2 regions of the Paenibacillus sp. EPM92 genome follow, and region 1 is predicted to be linked to the other one. Evidence: riboswitches for the same ligand, from Rfam matches in the RefSeq annotation. Region 1 holds a riboswitch; the other holds the start of a gene.
What was found. A riboswitch is a leader RNA that binds a small molecule or an ion and turns the genes downstream of it on or off. The one in region 1 is predicted to bind cyclic di-GMP.
Positions count from the first base shown of each region.

Region 1 (4,102 bases):
TATGGAATTGGGCTGTTGTTCTACGCGGTTCTGCTCGTGCCGCTCGCCGATCTGACGGCCTGGCTGCTCATCTTAACGGGAACCGATGCCTCGGTTGCCGTCACCGTCGTCGGCTCCGCCGTACTGGCCGTCATGGCGGTGCTGCTGCTGGTCGGCTCCTGGAACGCGTGGAATCCTATCGTCCGCCGTTACGACATCGAGATCGTGAAGCCGGGCGGAGGGCGCAAGGAGCTGCGCATTGCCGCCGCCTCGGATCTGCACCTCGGCACGATGGTCGGCAAACGGCATCTCTCCCGGCTGACGGAGCGGGTGGCATCGCTTGCGCCGGATCTCATTCTGCTGCCGGGGGATGTGCTCGACGACAGCATAGAGCCTTTCGTACGCGAAAATATGGCTGAGGTGATGAGCGGGCTGCGCGCTCCCCTCGGCGTGTACGCCGTGCTCGGCAACCACGAATATATCGGCGGCCATATCGCCGAGTATGTGGAGCGGATGCGGGCGATCGGCATCGACGTACTGCTCGATCGCGTCGTGGAGCTCGAGGACGGTCTGTATGTCGCCGGGCGCAAAGACCACGCCGTAGAGAGCTTCACGAACGAAGGACGGCTTACCGTCGATGCGCTGCTGGAAAGCTCGAACGTGGATCGGTCCAAGCCGATTATACTGATGGATCATCAGCCGCATCAACTCGGCGCAGCCGCCGAAGCGGGCGTCGACTTGATGCTGTCCGGGCACACGCACCGCGGCCAAATGATGCCGAACCATTTGATTACACGGCGCCTTTTCGAACTAGATTGGGGTTATTTGCGCAAAGGCGTCATGCATGCGATCGTCTCCTCGGGCTTCGGTTCATGGGGACCGCCGCTGCGTATCGGAAGCCGATCCGAGCTGCTGGACATTCGAGTTACCTTCCAAGGGTAATTCATCTGAATGCAGGTATACGTCTCAAAAATGGTGACCGGATCACGATCGGCCCTGCGACTGTCTGGCTGGACACTCGCAGGGCTCCTCGTGCTGTTCGCCAGAAGATGGACACGATCGCCGCAATCGCAAACAGGGGCGGCTTTACGATTCGTCAAAATTCGGGAGGAAACGCCGGGCATCATACATCCTGCAAAAAACGCTTTCAATTTTCGACAAAGCATGCTATAAAAGAACTAGACATCACCTAAAATTTAGGCAAACCATATGAAAATATGGGACGCAAAACTACAGGGGCTACGCGCCATTCGCCGCATGCCAGCCAGTTGCCGTTTTCCGTTTATGGGGAATGAACCGATCAGCCCTCCGTAACTGAATGAGGCATCACAGCACTCGATTCGGAGGTAAGAGACATGTTTTATTTTCTTCTTTCCCTCAGTTTGTTTTTAACTCCTGTTTTCATCCTATTCTATATGGCTGTTGAAACGCTGCAGCGCAACAAGCGTGACCGGTTGAACCAATGCGCCTCACTGTTTTTCTTCTCCGCCATGCTTATGTTGTTCGGCAATTTTATGACCAGCTTATTCACGGTTCCTTTTTCGGGCAAGATAAGCTACTTGTTTATTTATCTCCCCGCGTTTGCGGCGATGTGTTTGCTCATCCGGTTTTGTGCGCTGCTGAGCGAGCGGGACCGGGCGATGAGCCGCCCCTTGTTGCTCATTCTTTGCTATGCGCCGCTCCTCTCGGGCCTATCGACCTTGCTCTTTCCGCAGTGGTCCTACATCGAGATCGCTGAGATCGGGGGATGGCGTTATCATGAGGTCAGTCCGCTGTTAATGGGGGTGACGGTCGTGACGGCCGTGTACACGATGGGGCTGTCGCTCTATTTGGTCGGCGCCGGTCTGCGCGAAGCGGCTGCTCTTCAATTGAAGCTCAAGCGCAAGCAACTGCAGATGGTGATGTGGGGGGTTGGTCTCGGAGGAGCATGGGCGGTGCTGCTTGCCTCTCATAAGCGATTTTCTATCGTGCCGGACGATCTGTGGATGCCCGATCTTAGCATGTTCGGCGTTTTGATTTATGCGTTTTTCATGCGGTATGCGATGATGAAGTATGATTTCCTGCTTTCTATCGAACGTAAGATATTGTGCGAAATGTCGCCGGTGTCGATTCTGATCGTGGACCGGAACGGTATCATCCGGGAAACCAATGCCCAGACGGAGGCGATGCTGGGACCCTTGCACCAGGAGCCGGCAATGCGCCGGCTGGATGAATGGTTGACCCCGTGCGAGGAGGACGCTGCGAAGCCGGCAGAGGATTCGCGGCGCGAAGCACTGTATAGAGGAGAATATGCGGTTCACAACAGGCAAGGCGACATCAGGTTCGTTCGCGCCGACAGCGAATTCATCTATACCGCCGGGGAGCGGTTTCAATGCGTCGCTTTATTGGATATTACGGAAACGAAGCTGGCAGAAGCGAAAAATCGGCATTTGGCGTACCACGATACATTGACGGACCTGCCGAACCGGTTTATGTTCCAGCAGCGGCTCCAAGAGTCATTATCCGCCGTCAAGCATCATCAAGGATCAATTGCCGTCATTCTTATCGGTTTGGACGGATTCAAGAAAGTGAATGATTCGCAAGGCCATCATGTCGGAGATTTGCTGCTGCAGCATGTGGCCGATATTTTGCTGAAGAGAGCGGCGCTCGACGCGACCGTCTTCCGTTTAGGCGGAGACGAGTTTGCGATGATCGTGCCGCATTCGGAGAGCCAGGCTTCTATTTACGAGCTTTGCCACGACATTTTCGAGGGATTTCAGGCGCCGTTCTTGTATAAGGATAAGTCCTATTATATTTCCGCCAGCGTGGGCGTCTCTCTCTTCCCCGAGCACGGGCAACAGGCGGAACAATTGCTGCAGTTTGCGGATTTAGCGATGTACCATGCGAAGCAATCGGGAAGGAACCGGTACGTGTTGTATGATCCTTTCATTCATCGGGAAGAGCAGGAGCGGTTCCGCATGGACGGCTGGATTCGCAAAGGGCTGAAACAAGGGGAGTTTGCGCTTCATTACCAGCCGCAGGTCGATATGGAGAGCGGGCGTGTGACCGGAGCGGAAGCCTTGATTCGCTGGCACCACCCGGAGGAGGGATTGATCCCGCCCAACGAATTTATTCCGCTGGCGGAAGAATCGGGCACGATTGTCGATATCGGCTACTGGGTGCTGGACACCGCCTGCGAGCAGCTGCGGAAGTGGATGGAAGCCGGGTATGCGCCGCTCTGCATATCGATTAATTTGTCGGCCAAGCAGTTCCTTGATCCGAAGTTTCCGGATGTGCTGGCCGATACGCTGAATCGGACCGGCATCGAGCCTTCGCTGCTCTGTCTGGAGATTACGGAGCGCACGGCGATGCTCGACAAGGGGGGCTGCGCCGACATTTGCCGGGAAATCATGTCGTTCGGCGTCAAGCTGTCGATCGATGATTTCGGTACAGGGTATTCGTCGTTGGTTTTGCTGAAGCAGCTGCCGGTTCACTCGATCAAGATTGACCGCTCGTTCGTCATAGAGCTGGAGACCAACGACAGTGACCGGGCGATTATTATTGCGATGATCGCGATGTCCCACAACTTAGGCAAGAAGGTGGTTGCCGAAGGGGTGGAGGAGCTCGGCCAGTGGAACATGCTGGCGCGGCTGGGCTGCGACGAAGTGCAGGGGTATTTCGCCAGCCGTCCGCTGCCGGCCGACGAGTTTGTTCGCTTTCTGGCGAGGGAACGACAGCAAGGGATCAGCGTGATGCCCCCTGCCTATCACATGCATAAGTAGAAGCAGCGGCGATGTCCGGTTTGGCGTTCTTTCCGAATCCATCCCCGGAAGGGGCGAAAGCCAAATAACCGTTCAGCCCAGAGGGCCGAACGGTTATTTCTGCTGCAAGGCTTCGCCGGGCGTAACGGATGAGGCCTTCCGGCGAAACATCCAAATGATCCCCAGGCACAGCGTCAGACAGATGCCTCCGCACAGCATAAAGGCGCCGCTTGCACCGTAACGGTCGGCCGCATACCCGGCGAAGAAGTTGCCGATCGGCGTCGAACCGGCGAAGACGAGCGAGTAGATGCTCATCACGCGCGCGCGGTACTCGTCTTTCGCGTGTATCTGGAGCGTTGAGTTGCTGTTTGTCGCGAACAGAA
Region 1 covers NZ_BCPS01000043.1:55,062-59,163, forward strand. The annotation lists gene JMF85_RS08070 (metallophosphoesterase) at 1-921, shown strand, start outside; cyclic di-GMP riboswitch class I at 1,169-1,255, shown strand; gene JMF85_RS08075 (EAL domain-containing protein) at 1,335-3,740, shown strand; gene JMF85_RS08080 (MFS transporter) at 3,834-4,102, opposite strand, start outside.

Region 2 (4,102 bases), on a different contig from region 1:
TCCGACATTCCCGCCCTCACGGTTTTTCGGCAAGCAGACCCGGACGCCGCAAGGCGCTTCGACGCTGGCGATTGAACAACAGGCGCCGCTTGTTCCGTTCTACGGGCGGCGGGATCGCGGGTTTGTTCACCGGTTAACGTTTGAACCGGCGCTTCACTTATCCTCGTCTTTCAGCCGTTCCACCCGTTCCGAGGCGACCCGTTTGTTGAATCGGTTCATGGAACGCGTGATACGCGAACATCCGGCGCAATGGTTTTATTGGTTTAACGCTCAGGAACGGTGGGAGCAGGAATGCCGTACTGAAGCGGAACAAGACGCAGGGAAAGAAACGCATTCCGCCTAAACGGCAGGGGGTGTCCGAGATGGATACGGGTAGCCATCTGTTATTCGGGACGACGCTGACGGGCTTGGCCATGCTACATCCGGAGGTGTCCGCTGATCCGGTTTTGTTTCAAGCGATGCTGACGGCGACGATGGTCGGTTCGCAAGCGCCGGATTTCGATACATTGGCGAGAGTTCGCGGTTACTCGACCTATATTCGGGTGCATCGCGGCGTAACGCATTCGCTGCCGGCGCTGTTCGTTTGGCCGCTAGTGTTGGCGCTGCCGATCGCCTGGACGTTCGGGGTGTGGGCGCATGTCGGCCTGCTGCTGGCCTGGATATTTGCCGCGGTAGGTTTCCACGTATTGCTGGACTGGTTTAACGCTTACGGCGTTCAGTGCTTTCGTCCGTTTACCCGAAAGTGGCAGCATCTGGACGTATTATCGATTTTCGATCCGTTCCTGTTTGCCCTGCATGCCGGGGGCGTTCTATGGTGGATAGCGTCGGGGACGAATCCGGGCCTGTTGTTTGTGGCCGTTTATGCGGTGACGGCGGGATATATCGCAGTCCGCGCGGCACATCACCTCCGCGTCGTAGCTCGCGTCCGGCACCAGCTGCCTTACGAAGGCATTTATCAGGTTGCGCCCGGGTTTCACTGGTTTCGATGGCAGTTCGTGGTGGAAACGGAGGATTGCTTTTATACAGGTCATGTGCGGGGGAAGCATGTCGAGGTGAAAGACATCTACGTCAAGGAAGCATTCGATTCGATTGTCGAGGCTTCCAAGTCAACGGACGGCGTAAGAGCCTTCCTGCAGTTTGCGCAGCGGATTCATGTCTCTTGTTCGGCAGGACAGGACGGTTATGTCGTGAAGTGGAGGGATGTCCGCTTCTGGTATAATCATCAGCTGCCGTTCGGTGTCGATGTGATGCTGGATCGCGATATGAAAGTGACGGGTTATTCCTTCGACTGGAAAAAGAAAGCGTGGGCCCCGCCATTCGTCTAGTCTAGGGCAAATTCGAATAATATTTGTCGAATTATGACGAAATTATAGGGTTTAAGGTCTATTTTTCATTGACGACTTCGTATGAATTGTGCTTAAATAATAGTAGATAGGGCATGATTTTCATATTATTTCTTCAGATGATGCGATGAACGGCTGTCTTCATGTGGGCGCTTGGACAGCTGTGAGCAACTAGCGCAACCGACCTGACTTTTTGAAGTCGGGTTGTTTTTGTTTTCAAGGACTTTATCGTTTGGGGCTTGGGTACATATTCGGATCGGGGGGAACGCGTAGTGGCTCTACGGAAACGGATCGGCGACCTGCTCGTGGAGGCGGGGCTGTTGACTCCAGAGCAGCTGTCGACGGCTCTGCAGGAACAGCGGGAAACGAAGATGCGGCTCGGCGAATTTCTTATTAACCGCAACTACATCACCGAACAGCAATTGATCGAAGTGCTCGAGTTCCAGCTGGGCATCCCTCACATCCAGTTATATCGCCAAAAGATCGATCCGAAGGTCATTAATCTTATTCCTCAGCGGCTTGCCGAACAGCATCAAGTGCTCCCGGTGCGTACGGAAGGCAACAAGCTGATTCTGGCGATGGCCGACCCGCTCGATTATTTCGCCATCGACGAGCTGCGCATGAGCACGGGACTTCGCATCGAACCGACTATTGCGGCTCGGGACGAGCTGCAGCGGGCGATCAAGCGTTATTACGGCTTGCAGGAATCGGTCGAGCAGATCAGTCAAATCCTGCAGAACCGGGAGATCGAGGAAGCGAGGCCGCAGACCCGGGAAGACGACGATTCGCCGGTTGTCAAGACCGTGAATCAGATTATAATTCAAGCGGTTCAGATCGGCGCCAGCGACATTCACATTGATCCGCAGGAAGACAGTCTTCGCATCAGGTACAGGGTGGACGGCGTTATGCGTACGGAGCGTTCACTGCCGCCTCACATGCAGAGCGTCATTATTGCCAGGGTCAAGATCATGGCGAACTTGAACGTCGCCGAACGACGTCTGCCGCAGGATGGCCGGGTGGAGATGGATATTGAATTCCGGAAGGTCGATATTCGGATCTCCACGCTCCCGACTATTCACGGCGAGAAGGTCGTGATGCGGGTGCTCGACCTCGGCAGCGCCCTTACGGATATCGAGAAGCTCGGGCTTTCGGAGCATAACTTGGGATTGTTTATGAAAGGGATTCAAGGCGCGCACGGTGTCGTACTGATTACGGGGCCGACGGGAAGCGGGAAGACGACCACGCTGTATTCCGCTTTGTCGAGGCTTAATCATGAGGACGTCAACATCATTACGATTGAGGATCCGGTGGAGTATCAGCTGCAAGGCATTAACCAGGTTCAGGTCAATCCGGTAACCGGTTTAAGTTTCGCCCGGGGACTGCGGGCGATTCTTCGTCAAGATCCGAACATCGTCATGATCGGAGAAATCCGCGATGTGGAAACGGCGGAGATCGCTGTCCGCGCCGCGATGACCGGTCATATGGTGTTGAGTACGCTGCATACGAACAGTGCTGTGAACGCCATCACCCGGCTGATCGATATGGGCGTCGAACCGTTCCTCGTCTCTTCGTCGGTCAACAGCATCGTCGCTCAGCGCTTGGTGAGGCGAGTTTGTCCTTCGTGTTCCGTAGCGTATTCGCCGTCCGAGGATGAACGGAAGCTGTTCGAGGCTCACGGTTTTGAGGCGCAAACGTTGAAGAAGGGCCAAGGCTGCGCAGAATGCGGCCGCAGCGGGTATCGGGGACGGCTGGCGATTCATGAAATCTTGACGCTCGACGATACGCTCCGGTCCATGATCCTGCAGAAGAGGCCGGACAGCGATTACCGCGCCTATGCGCTGACCCAGTCTTATGTCCCGCTTGTCAAGGATGGGCTTGCGAAAGCGGCTGCGGGTTATACGACGCTGTCTGAAATATTCAGAGTGATCGGGAATGAATCATAAGCATTTCTAATACATAGTTCTATAGATGTATGTTCGCTATAAGGAAATAGTTCGAATTAACTAATATTTAATGGCAGATCACCCGGATTATGCGTATAATGATAATAAATGGGAAATTGGGGGGGGCTGATTTGAGCGTAATTGACTTGTTGAAGCTGGCTTATGAGAAGAAAGCTTCAGATATTCATATTACCGTACATTCGCCGGCCGTGTTTCGGATTCACGGCGATCTCAAGCCGGTTAACGGCGAGGTGCTGACGCCTGCCCGCACGGTCGAGCTGGCCCGGGAGCTGATGACGAACGAACAGTATCAATCGTTTATGAGCAAGGGCGACCTGGACTTTTCCTATGGAATACCGGATGTGTCCCGGTATCGTGTCAACGCTTTTCAACAGAAGGGAAACGTCAGCTTGACGATCCGCCTGATTCCGAGCAAAATCCCGCAGATGGAAGCGCTCGGGCTGCCAGCGATGGCCGAAGAGTTCGCGAAGAAGCCGCAGGGCCTGCTCTTGGTCACGGGGCCGACGGGAAGCGGGAAATCGACGACGCTGGCGGCGATTCTGGACTACATCAACCGGACCCGCAACGATCACATTATTACGCTCGAAGACCCGATCGAGTTTGTTCACAACCATAAATCCTGCATTGTCAACCAGCGTGAAATCGGCGTTGACACCGCTTCGTTCGCGAGCGGCTTGCGTGCCGCTCTGCGTCAGGATCCCGACGTCATCCTGGTCGGCGAGATGCGCGACTTAGAGACGATCAGCACCGCCATCACGGCGGCCGAAACCGGTCACCTGGTGTTCGGAACGTTAC
Region 2 covers NZ_BCPS01000077.1:87,967-92,068, reverse strand. The annotation lists gene JMF85_RS18520 (lysophospholipid acyltransferase family protein) at 1-343, shown strand, start outside; gene JMF85_RS18515 (metal-dependent hydrolase) at 363-1,325, shown strand; cyclic di-GMP riboswitch class II at 1,455-1,536, shown strand; gene JMF85_RS18510 (GspE/PulE family protein) at 1,616-3,286, shown strand; gene JMF85_RS18505 (type IV pilus twitching motility protein PilT) at 3,418-4,102, shown strand, end outside.
Region 2: linked by a shared signal. The riboswitch ahead of JMF85_RS18510 (GspE/PulE family protein) and the one ahead of JMF85_RS08075 (EAL domain-containing protein) in region 1 are both predicted to bind cyclic di-GMP.